One region of the Agrobacterium burrii genome, then DNA from elsewhere that is predicted to be linked to it. Evidence: riboswitches for the same ligand, from Rfam matches in the RefSeq annotation. Region 1 holds a riboswitch; each other region holds the start of a gene.
The links. Region 1 has a riboswitch for thiamine pyrophosphate ahead of JZX89_RS21165 (ABC transporter permease). Riboswitches for the same ligand answer to the same signal wherever they lie in the genome.
Positions count from the first base shown of each region.

Region 1 (5,639 bases):
AGGTCTTGATGTCGGCCTGAATACCCGCGCCGCCGCCGCTGTCGGAGCCGGCAATGGTCAATGCAATTGATGTCATGGTTGTCTCGCTTTCAGCGCCGCGTCAATTGCAGAGCGGAAGCCCTTGGTTGCGCTGGCAATATCGCCTGCCCGGAAGATGGCGGAAATGACTGCGACGCCATCCGCACCGGCCTCGATGACAGAAGACACGCGGGCAAGGTCGATACCGGCGATGGCGCCGACAGGCATATCCGGCCGCCATTCGCGCAGCAGGGCGCGAAGCGTCGCAAAACCATCGATACCGACCGGCTTGTCCGGATTGACCTTGGAAACCGTTTCGAACACGCCGCCAATGCAGGCGTAATCGGCAGGCATGGAGGCCGCCCTTTCGGCATCGGCGCGGTTCTTGACGGTGAGACCGATGATCGCCTTTTCGCCGAGAATGCGCCTGGCGGTCTTCGCATCCATATCATCGGCACCGAGATGCACCCCATCAGCGCCGGAGGCGAGCGCCACATCCACACGGTCGTTGATAACAAGCGGCACGCCGGTGCCGGCGATGGCCTCGTGAATGGCGCGGGCGTTGTCGATCATTTCGCGCGTCGAGCCGTGCTTGTCGCGATATTGCAGAATGGTCGCACCGTTGAGTGCGGCCGCCAAAGCAAGCTCGGGTAAGGGTGCGACATCGGCAAGACTGGCATCGACCAATGCGTTGAGGCGGTAATCAACCTTGTTCATGCTCTATCTCCGCGTGATTGATGATGTCTTCGGCCGAGATTTCGGAAAGCGCATCCAGAAACACCGGTTCGAAGGTGCCGGGGCCTTTGGCCTGTTTCGCAGCCAATTCGGCGGAAACGCCTGTGACGGCGAGGGCTGCGGCTGCCGCCGTCAGGGCATCTTTCTCCACGGCCATGAAAGCGGCGATGACGCCACCCGAGAGACAACCGGTACCGGTCACCTTCGCCATCCATGGATGACCGTTGACGATCCTGACGCCACGGGTCGTGTCGCGGAGATGATCGACCGGTCCGGTTTCGATCCGCACCGCATCAGGCACATCGCCGATCAGGCTCATCTCGGCGCGGTTACCGCGCACGATGGTCGGGGAGAGGGCGATGAGTTCGCGAGCAAATTCCAGCCGGGATGGCGAGTAGTCGCAATGTACGGGATCGACGATCCACGGCTTGCCGGATGCATTGGCGATCTCGATTGCCAGCCGGATGACCTTGCGCCGCTCGGCATCCAGCGTGCCAAGATTGACGGTCAATGCATCCGCCTTGGTGACAAAGCTCTCGATTTCTTCCAGAGAAGTGGTCATTGAGGGAATGCCGCCGATGACGGTGATGCCGTCGGCGGTGAATTTCTGCACCACGGTGTTCATCAGGCAATGCACGCGCGGGCGCGTCTTGCGCACCCGCTCCAGAATGTCGGCGGCTTTCGCCGCTGTCGGAAAAGTGCCGGTCATGGCTGCTGCAGCTCCACGGCGATATCGTCTGCCTTCGGTGCCTGCTTGATCAGCTGCATCTCCTGCATGAACGCACCGAAACGATCATAGCGGGTGCGATCAAGTGCGGCGGGACGCTTGGCGAAGCGCGGCAAAGTGTCGAAGAAGGCCTGCTTGTTCAGCGCGTCGTCAAGGTTCGGATAGGCCTTGATGAAAAGCTGCCAGGAGTCCTGCGGGTGATTGGTGATGAAGATCGCGGCCTGTTCCACGGCGGAGAGGAAACGCGGCAGGCGGCTGTCTTTTACGAGATCGCGATGGGTGACGAAGATCAGCTCGTCATAGGCCGGCACGCCATGTTCTTCCGGGAAGAAGGAGCGGCCCTCATGACCTTCGAGCTTCATCTGCGTCAGTTCGAAATTGCGGAAACCGCCGAGCGTCGCATCCACCTTGCCGGCGATCAGCGACGGCGAGAGCGAGAAATTGACGTTGATGAGTTCGACATCATCCTTCGTCAGGCCGTCCTTTTCCAGCATGCGCTTCAGCATCGCATCTTCAAAACCGGAAACGGAAAAGCCGACCTTCTTGCCCTTCAGGTCTTTCAGGCTTTTGATCGGCCCATCGGCAAGAACGGTGACGGTGTTCAGCGGGGTTTCGACCAGCGTGCCGAAACGCACGAGCGGCAGGCCGGCATCGTGATCGAGATAAAGGTTCGGCTGGTAATGCACGCCGATATCGGCCTGTTTTGCCGAAACGAGACGAGGCACGGCGGAAGGGTCGGCCGGCGGCACCAGTTCCACGTCCAGCCCGGCATCGGCAAACAGACCGCGTTCCCTGGCGATCACCATCGGCGCATGATCGGGGTTCACGAACCATTCGAGCAATACGGTAAGCTTGTCGGCTGCCTGTGATTGCATGGGGGCAAATGCGCCTGCTGCCGCGACGACGAGGGAAAGAAGCGTTCGTTTCATGGTGCCGAAAGTCTCCGTAAATATCTGAGAGGAATGGTATGTTCTGTTTCCTTGGCCCAGGGGGCCAGATTGGCGGTCGCCCGGTCGACGATGAGCCGCAGCAGCACCGCCATGACGGCAAGAATGGCCATGGCGGCAAACATCGTGTCGGTCTGCATGCGGGCATTGGACTGGATCATGACGAAACCGAGCCCGGCCGAAGCACCCACCCATTCGCCGATGACGGCGCCAAGCGGGGCGAGCGGGGCGGCGACCCTCAGCCCGGAAATGAGCGATGGCAGCGCCAGCGGCACGCGCAGCCGGGTGAGGATCTGCCAGTGGCTCGCCTCCGTCAGCGAGGCGGCGTCGAGAATGGCGCGATCCGTGCGGTTAAGGCCATCAGTGAAGGAGGAGGCGACGGGGAAGAAGATGATGATCGCCGTCATCACCACTTTCGAGGCCATGCCGAAACCGAACCAGAGCACGAGAATGGGGGCTAGCACGAAGACCGGGAAGGCCTGCAGCACCAGAACCATGGGCCAGACGAGGCGGCCAAGACGCGGGATGGCGGCGATGGTGAAGGCGACGAGAATGCCAGCCGTAACACCGGCCGCTAGGCCGAGCGCCATTTCGCCAAACGTTACCATGGCCTGCCCGAACAGGAAGCCGGGCTGACGCCAGAAGGCGGCGGCGACATCGGCGGGCGACGGCAGGATATAGCGCGGCGGCGCAAACAGCCATGTGCCTGCCTGCCACAGAAGCAGCAGGAGACCGATACCGTTCAATGCATGGGTGGCACGCATGAGCCGGACCTCAGACGCAAACGCACCATGTGCGAAGGACAGAAGGTTTCAGCATCATCATTCAGTCTCCAGATGTGACAATCACGGAGATCATGGCCAAGCGGAGAAGAGAAAGGGCAGCGCCTGAAGGGTGCGACAGTTTCCGTTCCTACGCCGGCATGACCCGGATCAGGTTCAAGGGTCCGGCTCATCGCCATCTCAGCACCGTGCGGTGCTCCCCTCGGAATGCGTCGGAAACTGTCGCTTTTTTAGCTGGCTGTCAACGGCTCAGATGCTGCGAAGCTGTTCAAACAGGGCGATATGGCTGCTATCGGCACGATAGAAAACCGCGGGCTGGCCGAGCGGCGCTTCGATGGTGACTTCGCGTCCGCCGGGATGGCGCGCGCCGCTCCACAGATGCACCCATTCGCCATTGCCCGGAAGATAGAGTGTGCGCTGCGTTTCGCCCGCTTTCCAGACCGGCGCAACCAGCATGTCGGCTCCATAGAGATAGCTGTCCTGAATGGCGTAGGTCTGCCGGTCGTCCTCATAATGCAGGAAAAGCGGACGTTGCACCGGCAGGCCAGTCTCAGCCGCCTCTGCGGAAAGCGATTTCAGATAGGGGGCGAGCGCGACATAGATCGCCGTCATGCGGGCGAAATGGGCAAGAACCGTGTCGTCCTGATCGATCTGGAGATTGTCGCGCGGGCGATTGCCCTCATGGGTGCGCATCACAGGCGTGAAGGCGGCCATTTCCGTCCAGCGCATGATGAGTTCCGCCGTCCTGACATTGCCGAACAGGCTGGTGTAACCGCCGATATCGGAATGGTGGTAGGCGTTACCCATGAGGCCGGAGGACAGCGCGCCGCAGATGACGGTGACGAGGCCGTCATGGCGGGAGAAATCCACCGACTGGTCACCGCCCCAGATCAGCGGGCAATGGGCCTGCACGCCGGTGAAGCCTGCGCGCATGAAGAACAGCGCCTCGCCGGTTTTGCCCCGGCTTTCGACGGCTTTCGCGTTAACCTCGGCCCAGAGGGTGGGCCAGGCATTGTGCATCAGCTTGGCGTCGACGCCGTTGGAAAGGTTGATATCGATCGGCAGATATTCGCCAAAATCGGCCATCCAGCCGGAAAGGCCGAAATCGAGCATGTTTTTGCCGATGATCTGTTCGGCAAACCAGTCGGCCGCGGCCGGATTGGTGAAATCCACCACGCCGCAGTCGAATTCACCGAAATCCACCAGCGCCGTCTTGCCGTCCGCATCCGTGGCGAAATAACCGGCTTCTTCGGCGACCGGGAACAGCGGGCCGTCAACGCAGAGATAGGGGTTCACATAGCCCAGGAAACGAATGTCGTGATCGGCAAGTTCGGCGATCTTCTGGCGCAGATGCGGGTAGCGGGTGTCATTGGCCTGCCAGTCCCAGAAGAGGCGCGCGCCGAAAGATGTCTGGCGCAGGCCCACCCAGTCCTCGCACCAGAGGCCGGAAACCTTCGTTCCGGCAGCACGGATTTTCTCCAGCCGGGCAAAGGAGCTGACGCCGTCCTTTAGCCCGATGATCGCGCCATTATAGATCCACTCCGGCAGTTCCGGCTGGCGTCCGAACCGCAGCGAGAGGGCGGAGACGATATCGGTGAAGGCATCGCCCGCGAAGAACTCGATCTTTTCCGGGATAGCCCATATTTCGATTTCGTGGAAATCGCCGTTGCGGAAATCGAAGACCGAATAGGCGCTGGTTTCCACATGCAGCGCGTATTTGCGCGACGAGAGGTAGGTCGGCTGCGGGTAGTTTGTGTTGTAATAATCGCCGCCCGCCTTGCCGCTGACATCGGCCTTGAAGGTAAGCTCCGAGGTCTTGTCGCGACCGACGCCGGGTTCGGAAGTCCAAAGCGGAAAACGCCGTCCGCGCATGTCAAAATAGGACATCTGCTCGCCGCCGCCCCAGACGTGCTCATCCGTTTCCGCGACGACGCGCAGCCACAGACGATTGATGGTTTCATCCAGCGCAGCCAGCCTGATAGCGTTGCCGTCCAGCGTCAGGCGAAGGCGCGGCGCCTGTCCGGGTGCGGAGGAAAGCGTAACGCTGTCGCCATTCAACTCGGCATGGCGCAGGGCAGTTCGCTCGATCACATAGTCCTCGATGTCGAAATTGCCGCGATACATATCCATCCGCTCGCGGCCAGAACCCGCGAAGAAGGCGGGATTGTCAGGCGAATGGGCAAGGATGGTACGGCCGCCGATTGCGAGCGTGAAGCCGTCTTTGGTCTTTTCGAATTGCATGACTGTACCTGTTTAACCCTTGAGACCGCCGGCGGTGAGGCCGGAGACAACCCGTTCCTGAAAGATGACGATCAGGATCGCGACCGGCACGATGCCAACCACCAGCGCCGCCGAAATGACCGGCCAGGGGAAAGCGAATTCACCCTGATAAAGCTGGATGCCGACGGGCAGGGTGCGAAGGGCCGGATT
Region 1 is NZ_JAFLNA010000012.1:159,277-164,915, reverse strand. Features, by position in the region: gene thiD (bifunctional hydroxymethylpyrimidine kinase/phosphomethylpyrimidine kinase) at 1-76, opposite strand, end outside; gene thiE (thiamine phosphate synthase) at 73-735, opposite strand; gene JZX89_RS21175 (hydroxyethylthiazole kinase) at 722-1,462, opposite strand; gene JZX89_RS21170 (ABC transporter substrate-binding protein) at 1,459-2,409, opposite strand; gene JZX89_RS21165 (ABC transporter permease) at 2,406-3,191, opposite strand; TPP riboswitch at 3,320-3,422, opposite strand; gene JZX89_RS21160 (alpha-glucosidase) at 3,459-5,450, opposite strand; gene JZX89_RS21155 (carbohydrate ABC transporter permease) at 5,463-5,639, opposite strand, start outside.

Region 2 (5,639 bases), on a different contig from region 1:
CGCCAATTTTCAGGTGGAGCCGGGCGACCGCATCTGCCTTGTCGGGCGCAACGGTTCGGGCAAGTCGACCCTGATGAAGATTGCTGCCGGTCTGGTCGAGGCGCAGTCGGGCGAGGTTTTCCGCCATCCTTCCGCTACCATCCGTTATCTGGAGCAGTCGCCTGATTTTGCCGGTTACGATACCGTTCAGGCCTATGCCGAAGCGGGGCTTGGTCCCGGCGATGATCCCTATCGTGTGACTTATCTGCTTGAGCATCTGGGGCTGACGGGACAGGAAAATCCGGCAAGCCTTTCCGGCGGCGAAGCGCGGCGTGTGGCCCTTGCCCGCGTCATGGCGCCGGAACCCGATATTCTGATGCTGGACGAACCGACCAACCATCTGGACCTGCCGACCATCGAATGGCTCGAAAGCGAATTGCAGCAGACGCGCAGCGCGCTGGTGCTGATTTCGCACGACCGGCGTTTTCTGGAGAAGGTCTCGACTTCGACCGTGTGGCTCGATCGCGGCCAGTCCCGCCGTCTCAATCGCGGTTTTGCGCATTTCGAGGAATGGCGCGACAAGGTTCTGGAAGAGGAAGAGCTGGAGCAGCACAAGCTCGGCAAGGCGATCGAGCGCGAAGAACACTGGATGCGTTATGGCGTGACCGCGCGGCGCAAGCGCAATATGCGCCGCGTCGGCGAGCTTCAGGCCATGCGCGCGGATTATCGCGGCCACAAGGTGCCGCAGGGTTCGGTGCAGGCGACCGTCACCGAAGGGCGCGAGTCGGGCAAGCTGGTCATCGAGGCCGAGGCCATCACCAAGTCTTACGGCGAGCGGGTCATCATCGCGCCGTTTTCTCTGCGGGTGCATCGCGGCGATTGCATTGGCCTTGTCGGCCCGAATGGCGCCGGAAAAACCACGCTTTTGAAGATGCTGACCGGCGAGCTTCAGCCCGATAGCGGCACGGTGAAGCTCGGTACCAATCTGGAGATCGCGACGCTTGACCAGAAGCGCGAGGATCTCAATCCAACCGAAACGCTTGCGCATTACCTGACCGATGGCCGGGGTGACAACCTGCTGGTCAATGGCGAAGTGAAGCATGTGACGGGCTACATGAAGGATTTCCTGTTCCAGCCGGAACAGGCCCGCACGCCGATCCGCAACCTTTCCGGCGGCGAGCGCGCCCGGCTTATTCTGGCGCGCATTCTGGCGCGGCCGACCAACCTTCTGATCCTCGACGAGCCGACCAACGATCTCGATATCGAAACGCTCGATCTGTTGCAGGAAATCGTTGCGGGTTTTTCCGGCACTGTCATCCTCGTCAGCCATGACCGCGATTTCCTCGACCGCACCGTCACCTCCACCATCGCACCCGCCAATCCGGACCAGCCGGACGGACGCTGGATCGAATATGCCGGCGGTTATTCTGATATGATGGCGCAGCGCAAGGGTGCTGCGGAGGAAAAACGCAAGGCTGAGAGGCAGGAAAAGGCGAAGGCCACACCTTCCACTTCCGCTACGCAGGATACGTCGAAGGCCAAGGGCAAGCTCTCCTTCAAGCAGAAATTCGCGCTCGAAAATCTGCCGAAGGAGATGGAAAAGACGCAGGGCGAAATCGCAAAACGCGAGCAGCGTATGGCTGATCCCAACCTCTTCGCCAAGGACCCGGCCGTTTTCAACACGCTGGCGCAGGAAATGACCAAGCTGCGCGAAAAGCTGGAGACCATGGAAGAGGAATGGCTGGAGCTGGAGATGCTGCGCGAGGAAATGGAAGGCTGATTGCGACGGGGTTTCTTGAACGAGGCGTCATCCGCCTTTGACAGGACGGCAAAATTGCCGTTTCCTGTGCCGGTTCGGAGGAGTTCAAAAAATGCGCATGATCTTCGTCAACCTGCCCGTCAAGAATATCGAGACATCGAAAAGCTTCTTCACGGCGCTCGGTTTCAGCTTCAATCCGGAATATTCTGACGATCGCACGCTCTGCATGATCGTGGAGGAAAACATCTTCGTGATGCTGCTTCAGGAAGAGCGTTTTCGCGATTTCATCAATGGCGACATTGCCGATGCGAAGCAGAGTACGGAAGTGCTGACCTGTCTTTCCGCCGGAAGCCGCGAGGAAATCGACCGGATGATCGCAACCGCGCTCGCCTCCGGCGGCAGCAGCTGGAAACCCGTTCAGGATCACGGCTTCATGTATGCCGGCAGTTTTCAGGATCCGGACGGTCACGTCTGGGAACTGGTGCATATGACGGCGCAGGGTTGACCGCAGCCATCTTGCCAATCCCTGACGGCGGGACTACATCATCATCATGATCTAACGGGGTGTCTTTTGTGCTTGCGTGCAAAAGGCTGAGAGGCTTGCCAACCCGAAGAACCTGATCCGGTTCATACCGGCGGAGGGATTAGACGGCTTCAAGGCAGGCGGCTATTTCCCTTTTTGTTTTGAGGAGATACCCGTGCGCCGTCGTCTTTTCCTGAATTCCATCGTTGCCGTTTCGCTGTTTCTGCCCGCTCTTGCCACCGCGCAGGATCGACAGGAACTCACCGTCTATACCTATGAAAGCTTCGTTTCCGAATGGGGTCCCGGTCCCAAAGTGAAAGAAGCCTTCGAGAAGGTTTGCAACTGCACGGTCAATTTCGTCGGTGTGGCGGATGGCGTGGCACTGCTGAACCGCCTGAAGCTGGAAGGTGCGGGGTCCAAGGCGGATGTGGTGCTCGGTCTCGATACCAACCTTGTCGCGGAAGCGAAGCAGACCGGCCTTTTCGATGTCAGTGGCATCGATGCATCGGCGGCCAAGGTGCCGGGCGGTTACAAGGATGATGTTTTCGTCCCTTACGACTACGGTCATTTCGCAGTCATCTATGACACGCAGACGATAAAAAATCCGCCGACGAGCCTGAAGGAACTGGTGGAAGGCGACCCTTCGCAGAAGATCGCCATTCAGGACCCGCGAACCTCCACGCCGGGCCTTGGTCTGCTGCTGTGGGTAAAATCCGTTTACGGCGACAAGGCCCCGGAGGCTTGGGCCAAGCTCCGGAAACGCATTCTCACCGTAACGCCGGGCTGGTCGGAATCCTATGGTCTCTTCACCAAGGGTGAGGTGCCGATGGTGCTTTCCTACACCACCTCGCCCGCTTATCACATGGTTGCGGAAAAGACGGATCGTTATCAGGCAGCCTCCTTCTCGGAGGGGCATTACATCCAGATCGAAGTGTCCGGCCTGCTCAAAAACGCGCCGCACAAAGAATTGGCGAAGCAGTTTCTTGCTTTCACGCTCACATCAGGTTTTCAGGACGCCATTCCGGAAAACAACTGGATGATGCCGGTTGCGGCAACGTCCAAGCCGTTGCCCGAGGCGTTTTCCAAACTCGTCGTGCCTGCCAAGACCTTCCTGATGGACCCGGAAGAGGTGGCGAAGAACCGCAAGGCGTGGATCGACGAATGGCTTGCGGCCATGAGCATGAATTGACGAAGAGGCGCACCCGCGCATGATGCTGCGTCGCGATTACCGACGGTCGATTATTTTTGGGACGGTGGCCTTTGCCGCCGTTTTCCTGTTCATGGCGCTCGGCGTTGCTGCTCTTTTGTCTTTCGATGCCGGCGTATCCGCTGCGGGCATCATGGATGCCTATACGCTGCGTATTCTGCGTTTCACGCTGTATCAGGCAACGCTTTCCACCTTTCTTTCGATTGGTCTCGGCCTGCCGGTGGCGATGGCGCTTGCGCGTCGACGCGACTTTCCGGGGCGGATATGGATCATCCGGCTGATGGCGGTGCCGATGGGTTTGCCTGTCATCGTCGGCGCCTTCGGCATCATCGCCATCTGGGGCAGGCAGGGCGTCTTGAATACGGCTCTTGTTTTTGCCGGCGCGGAGCAACCCTCCAGCATTTACGGCCTTTCCGGGATTCTTATTGCCCATGTGTTCTTCAATCTGCCGCTTTGCGTGCGGTTGATGCTGGCCGGGCTGGAACGTATTCCGGGCGAATATTGGCGCATTGCGGCGAGCCTTGGCATGGGACCGATTTCGACTTTCCGCTTCATCGAATGGCCGGCGATTTCACGGCTTGTTCCCGGCATTGCCGGCCTTGTCTTCATGCTGTGTGCCACCAGCTTTACGCTGGTGCTTCTCTTGGGTGGCGGACCGGCGGCTACGACGCTGGAGGTGGCGATCTATCAGGCGTTACGGTTCGATTTCGATCCGCAGCGGGCGATCGCGCTTTCGGTTCTGCAGATTGTCCTGACCGGGGCTTTGCTCGGCCTTCTTGCCTTTCTGCCATCGCCGGAAGCAGAGATAGCCTCGCTTGGGCGTCCCCTTCGCCGTTTCGATGGCAAAAGTACCGGTGCACGCCTTTGGGATGGGGCGGCAATCATTCTTGCGGTTTTGCTGATTGGACTGCCGTTGGTCGCGACAACCGTCTCAGGCTTTGGGGCCGATCTACCGCGCCTTTTGTCTGCGCCGATCTTCCTGCGCGCGGCGGCGACCAGCCTTGCCATCGCCGCGCTCTCCGCAACTCTCGTCGTGCTCTGCTGTTTTGCGATCATCAGTGCCCGTCAGGCCGTTGGTTCACGGCGGCAGGCGGCTCGGCCCTTGCGCTTTCTGTCCGCCACGCTCGGCGCGGGGTCTTCGCTTGTACTGCTGGTGCCGCCTGTTGTGCTCGGAAGCGGATGGTTTCTGCTGTTGCGGCCCTTCGGTGACGTCAGCTTTTATGCGCCGGTTCTCGTGGCGATCGTCAATATGCTGATGGCGCTGCCGCTTGCCATGCGGGTATTGGAGCCGGCCTTTACCAGCCATTTTCTGCGCACCGGCCGGCTCTCCGCCAGTCTCGGGCTTCAGGGGTTGACGCGGCTACGATTTGCCGATCTGCCGGTTCTGTGGCGGCCTTCGGTTATGGCGTTTTCCTTTGCCATGGCGCTGTCGCTTGGTGATCTCGGGGCGGTTGCCCTGTTCGGGTCGGAAAATTTCATCACCTTGCCATGGCTGGTTTACAGCAATATGGGCAGTTACCGCACCAATGACGCCGCCGGATATGCGTTCATCCTCGGTGTCGTCTGCCTGCTGCTTGCTGCGGGCGGCGTTTCACGGCAATCGGCAAAGGCAAGCACATGACTGGCGATGATTTCGCAGTTCAGCTGGACAAGGTCAGGCTGCGGCTCGGAGCGCAGGATTTCGATCTGGATTGCACCTTTCCGCAGGGCCAGGTGACCGCCGTTGTCGGCGCATCCGGTTCGGGCAAGTCGACGCTTCTCAATCTGGTCGCCGGTTTCGAGGTGCCGGATTCCGGCCGCGTGGTGATCGGCGGGCGGGACATGGCGGCGCTCGATCCTTCCGAAAGACCGGTCTCATCGATCTTTCAGGACAATAATCTTTTCGCCCATCTCGATATTTTTACCAACGTCGCGCTCGGCGTCAGTCCGGGGCTGAAATTGCAAGCGGAAGACCGGCAAAACATCGAGATGGCGCTGGCGCGTGTTGGTCTTGCGGGTTTTGACAAGCGCCTGCCGGGCACGCTTTCCGGCGGAGAAAGACAAAGGGCGGCGCTGGCGCGTGCGCTGGTGAGGAAAAAAACGGTCATGCTATTGGATGAGCCCTTCGCCGCGCTCGATCCGGGATTGCGGTCGGGCATGACCTCCCTGCTTCTCGACTTGCATGCTGAAAC
Region 2 is NZ_JAFLNA010000010.1:196,144-201,782, forward strand. Features, by position in the region: gene JZX89_RS18925 (ABC-F family ATP-binding cassette domain-containing protein) at 1-1,759, shown strand, start outside; gene JZX89_RS18930 (VOC family protein) at 1,851-2,243, shown strand; TPP riboswitch at 2,289-2,399, shown strand; gene thiB (thiamine ABC transporter substrate binding subunit) at 2,437-3,450, shown strand; gene thiP (thiamine/thiamine pyrophosphate ABC transporter permease ThiP) at 3,470-5,089, shown strand; gene JZX89_RS18945 (ATP-binding cassette domain-containing protein) at 5,086-5,639, shown strand, end outside.
Region 2: another riboswitch for thiamine pyrophosphate. It lies ahead of thiB (thiamine ABC transporter substrate binding subunit); the one in region 1 lies ahead of JZX89_RS21165 (ABC transporter permease).

Region 3 (5,639 bases), on a different contig from region 1:
GATGCGCTCAAGGCCGAAACCGACGCAGGCGGTATGGGCGACATCGCCGTTGGCGAGGTTGAGGCCCCATTTTTGGCCGAAGGCATCCTGATGATAGTTGAAGCTCATGCAGGCTGTCGGGTTGGTCGTCGATGTGACCGGGATCAGCAGTTCGAATTTGAGGTTCTGATCGCGCTGGTTGTTAGCGAGCATTTTGCCGGCACGGCCGAAGAAAGGATCGTTGGCGACATCGATGGTGACGTCGAGCCCGACCGCCTTCATCATCTCCACGCCGCGATCCATCCAGGTCTGGCGGAATTCGGTGACGTCGGAATCGGTGCCCATGCAAACATATTCGCGCATGCGGAAAAGCTGCTGGCGCGCCGGATCCTTGGAGGGCTCATGGCGGAAACAATAGGACTGGATGTCATAGAGACCGCCGCCGGCAGGTAGCGCGCCGCGCTTGGCGATTGTCGGATAAAGCGGATAGCAGGCCGCCGGCGTCAGCACGATGTCGGTGGCTTTCTGGTCCTTGGTCCAGTCTTCGCCCTCATCCATGGATTTCAGAAGGCTGACATGGTCAAGCTCGCAGCCGCAGAAGGAATGGACCGTGCCGGCCAGCTGCGGAAAGCTCTTCATGTAGCCGCTTTTTTCAAAATAGGCGCGGTTGATGCCGGGCGGAAAACGGATCGCTTCGGCGCCATCGGCGGCGCCCGTGCGGTCGATCAGCCGCTCGAATGCGGCAATCACGTCCTCGAACTGGCCACTGCGGCCATAAAGACCGTCCACACCGGTTTCAATCAGCAGGCCTTCTTCGAACAGTCGATCGAGGAACGATGTTTGCATGTCCATGGTCTTATCCCAAGAGGCTGGTGTCCTGCCTGTGAACCAGCAGGAGGTTGGCGGAATTGCCGAGAATACGGTCGTTGGAAATCATCAAACGGGCGGAATGTGCGTCGCGCAGATGCCGGCCGAGGCTGTAGGGCGTGCCGTTCTTGTAACCCATGATGCCGCAGACCAGCATGGCGTGATCGATGATCTCAAGAATGGTTTCCGAAGAGCAGATCTTCACATTGTTCATGGCGACGGCAAAGGCCATGGACATCAGCTTTTCGGCGTCACTCTTGGTGTCTTCGTAAGCCTTGATGCCGGCAATGATGTTGGATTTCACCACCTGCAGCTTGGTGGAAACCTCGGCAAGCCGGATCGCGCCGGGAGGAGCGGTGCCGGGCGACTTGCGTGCCGCGGCCCTGACAAAGGATTGCGCGCGCAGCACCGCATCCGACGCGATGCCGTACCAGACGGCGCTCCACAGAAGATGGGAGCTTGCGAGCATGGATTGCGCGGCGATTTCCGCAAAAGGTTTCGGGAAAATCTGCGCTGCGGGAGCTTCGCCACGAAACAGGAAACCGTCCGAACAGGTGCCGCGCATGCCGAGCGTATCCCAGATATGGGTCTTTTCGAGCGTATACTGGCTTTTCAGGAAAACGGTCATCACCTGATCGGCCGGCGCGGCATCCTTGTGGGCGCGCGAGGTGATGAGGATCGCATCGGCATTGCTGCCATAGGAAATGACGGTGGCGTCCTTTTCCAGCCGGCAAAATTCGCCCTCGACCTCGATCGCACAGATGGAATTGCGCAGATTGCCGCCAATGCCGCCCTCGGTGGTTGCGGAGCCGAGCAGAAGCTGTTCACCGGCGATGCGGCTCATGAAGCCCGCATGCCATGCGCTTGTCTCGCCATGTTCCACCAGGCTGGACAGCTTGATGTGGTGCATGGCGAAAATCATCGCCGTTGCCGAACAGGCCTGGCCAAGCCGCGCGCAGATATCGGCGATTTGCTGCAGGGATGCGCCTTCGCCGCCCAGCGAGGAGGGGACCTGGATGCCCAGCAGGCGTTCCTGCCGCAGCGCATCGACAGCTTCCTGCGGGAAGCTGCCGGTGACATCCACCTCGTCTGCATGTTTGGCGGCAATGGTCGCGACACGGCCCGCGCGCGCGGACAGCGTTTCATCCTGCGGCGCTACGGTCACGTTCATCAGGCTGCCTCTTTACCATCCAGAATGAGCTTAACGGTGTCTTCAATGGCCTTGATGCTGGCGAAGGACTTGCGGTTCAACAGATTGTCGGGAAACTCGATATCGAATGCTTCTTCGATGCCCAGCATCAATTGCACCGATGCAAAGGAAGAGAGGCCTGCCGCATAAAGATCTGCTTCATCTGCAATCGTATCGACGGGGGTGGGAAGCTGGCCGAATTTTGCCAGTATTTCACGAATAGTCGCATTCATTCCGACGGATCTCCAATGAAATTAACATTAGGAAGGTTTGTGCTTATCGTTATGTCGCAAACGATAATATTCACCTAAACCGTTAGGTTAATTACAACTAACGGCAGCATGCGCCATTCCCGCACCTTTGCCAAGCGTTGATCGGCGGCCTTGACAAAAGGCGGCCGGTGTTTTTTGCTGTGAGCCATTCACCAGGGGTGTCCCGTCAAGGGGCTGAGATTCTGCTTTCATGCGCAGTGACCCGTTGAACCTGATCCAGTTCATACTGGCGTAGGGACGGTGCAAAGACCGAAGGTCGGCTGGCGTGTGCAATGCGCTGTCGGCGCTGCGGTATTTTCCATCATTCCGGCTCGAACTGGGTCTCCACTGTCAAACTTTGGAGCCTCATGATGAATATCGCTGCCAAGACTATCCCGCTGTCGGTTACCACCGGACCGCATGCCGCCTCCACGAAAATCCATAAACCGGGAATCCTGCATCCGCATATTCGCGTGCCGATGCGCGAGATCGCGGTGCACCCGACGGCGGGCGAACCGCCGGTAACAGTCTATGATTCCTCCGGTCCCTACACCGATCCCACACATCCCGTTCTGATTGAAAAGGGTCTGCCGCGACTGCGTCACGACTGGGTCGTGGCACGCGGTGATGTCGAGGCTTACGAGGGCCGGCACGTTAAGCCGGAGGATAACGGCTTTGCCACCGGCGAGCGCCTGACCCCCGAATTTTCCGTGCGCCACCAGCCACTCAGGGCGACTGCCGGCAAAGCGGTGACACAGCTTGCCTATGCGCGGGCTGGCATCATCACACCGGAGATGGAATTCATCGCCATCCGCGAAAATCTCGGGCGCGAGGCGGCCAAGGAGAAGCTGGTGCGCGACGGCGAGAGTTTCGGCGCGCATATCCCTGATTACGTGACGGCGGAATTCGTTCGGCAGGAAGTGGCGTCGGGCCGGGCCATCATTCCCGCCAATATCAATCATTCGGAACTTGAGCCGATGATCATCGGCCGTAATTTTCTGGTGAAGATCAACGCCAATATAGGCAATTCCGCCGTTACGTCCTCCATGGCGGAAGAGGTGGAGAAGATGGTCTGGGCGATCCGCTGGGGTGCGGATACCGTCATGGACCTCTCGACCGGGCGCAACATTCACAATATCCGCGAATGGATCATCCGCAATTCGCCGGTGCCGATTGGCACGGTGCCGCTTTATCAGGCGCTGGAGAAGGTCAATGGCATTGCCGAAGACCTCAACTGGGAGGTGTTTCGCGATACGCTGATCGAACAGGCAGAGCAGGGTGTGGATTATTTCACCATCCATGCCGGCGTGCGGCTGCATTACATTCCGCTCACCGTCAACCGCGTTACCGGCATCGTCTCCCGCGGTGGGTCGATCATGGCCAAGTGGTGTCTGCATCATCATCGCGAAAGCTTCCTTTATGAGCATTTCGACGAGATTTGCGATATCTGCCGCGCCTATGACGTCTCCTTCTCGCTGGGCGATGGCTTGCGTCCCGGCTCGATTGCCGATGCCAACGACGTGGCGCAGTTTGCCGAGCTGGAAACGCTGGGGGAGCTGACGCAGATCGCCTGGGCCAAGGATTGCCAGGTGATGATCGAAGGCCCCGGCCATGTGCCGATGCACAAGATCAAGGAGAATATGGACAAACAGCTGAAGACCTGCGGCGAGGCGCCCTTCTATACGCTTGGGCCGCTGACCACCGATATCGCGCCCGGTTACGACCATATCACGTCAGGTATCGGGGCGGCGATGATCGGCTGGTTTGGCACGGCGATGCTTTGCTACGTCACGCCGAAGGAACATCTCGGCCTTCCTGATCGTAACGACGTGAAGGTCGGCGTCATCACCTACAAGATCGCCGCCCATGCTGCCGATCTTGCCAAGGGCCATCCGGCCGCACAGGTGCGGGACGATGCGTTGTCGCGCGCAAGGTTCGAGTTCCGCTGGGAAGATCAGTTCAACCTATCGCTCGACCCGGATACGGCTCGGTCCTTCCATGATGAGACCCTGCCGAAGGAGGCGCACAAGGTTGCGCATTTCTGCTCCATGTGCGGACCGAAATTCTGCTCGATGCGGATTTCCCATGATATCCGCGCCGAGGCGCAAAAGGAGGGACTGGAGGCGATGGCCGCCCGCTTCAAGGAAGGTGGCGAGCTTTATATGCCGCTTCCTACGCCTGCGAATGCCGAATAGGATGCGCGTCCTTGTCAAGGGAACGGGGGTCGCCGGATTGACGGCGGCCTTCGAACTGGCGCGGAGCGGCGTTGCTGTCGAGGTGTCGGAGCGCAATTCCGAGCTTTCTCGCGGGGCGTCGTTCTATGCGGGCGGCATGCTGGCGCCCTGGTGCGAGCGTGAAAGCGCGGAAGAAGCGGTTCTGGCACTGGGCAAGGCGGCGCTCGACTGGTGGGACGAGGCGACCCCCGGCCTTGTGGTCCGCAACGGCACGCTGGTCGTCGCACCCGCCCGCGACAAAGCGGAGCTGTCGCGCTTCGCATCGCGGACCAGCGGCTATCGCTGGGTGGGTGAAGGCGAAATCGCCGCTCTGGAGCCTGACCTTGCCGGTCGCTTTCGGTCCGGACTTTATTTTGCGGATGAGGGGCATCTCGATCCGCGCCTTGCTCTGAAATCGTTGCATGAGCGGCTTTGCGCCATGGGTGTGCCGTTTCATATGGGCGTTTCGGTGGATGAACAGAGGTTCCATCGGGTGGTGGATTGCACCGGACCTGCGGCGGTGGGAGAAATTTCCAACCTTCGCGGCGTGCGGGGAGAGATGCTTTATCTCGCTACGTCGGAGATTTCCCTATCCCGCCCCGTCCGGCTGCTGCATCCGCGCATTCCGCTTTACATCGTGCCGCGCGAGCCTGGCCGGTTCATGGTGGGCGCGACGATGATCGAGACGGAGGATGCCGGGGCGATTTCCGCGCGTTCGATGATGGAATTCCTGAATGCCGCCTATGCCGTGCATCCGGCCTTTGCGGAGGCGGAAATCATCGAGACCGGCACGGGCGTGCGCCCCGCCTATCCCGACAATCTGCCTGACGTCACCGAGGACGGGCGGACCATCTTCATCAACGGCGCGTACCGGCACGGCTTTCTACTCTCGCCCGCGATGGCGCGGAAGGTGGCTGAGATCGTCTGTCACACTCTCTCGAAAGGAACAGGATCATGAAACTTCTGGTGAATGGCGACGAGCTTGATCTCGCCACTGAAACGCTGGCCGGCTTGCTCGCCAGCCTGGATTATGAAGGCGAGTGGCTGGCGACGGCGGTCAATGGCGATATGGTGCATTCGCAAGAACGTGCCGACTACTTGCTGAAGGCCTTCGACCGTGTCGAAATCCTCTCGCCGATG
Region 3 is NZ_JAFLNA010000020.1:89,315-94,953, forward strand. Features, by position in the region: gene JZX89_RS26920 (amino acid--[acyl-carrier-protein] ligase) at 1-831, opposite strand, end outside; gene JZX89_RS26925 (acyl-CoA dehydrogenase family protein) at 836-2,017, opposite strand; gene JZX89_RS26930 (acyl carrier protein) at 2,017-2,268, opposite strand; TPP riboswitch at 2,452-2,563, shown strand; gene thiC (phosphomethylpyrimidine synthase ThiC) at 2,658-4,481, shown strand; partial or broken gene thiO (glycine oxidase ThiO) at 4,483-5,485, shown strand; gene thiS (sulfur carrier protein ThiS) at 5,454-5,639, shown strand, end outside.
Region 3: another riboswitch for thiamine pyrophosphate. It lies ahead of thiC (phosphomethylpyrimidine synthase ThiC); the one in region 1 lies ahead of JZX89_RS21165 (ABC transporter permease).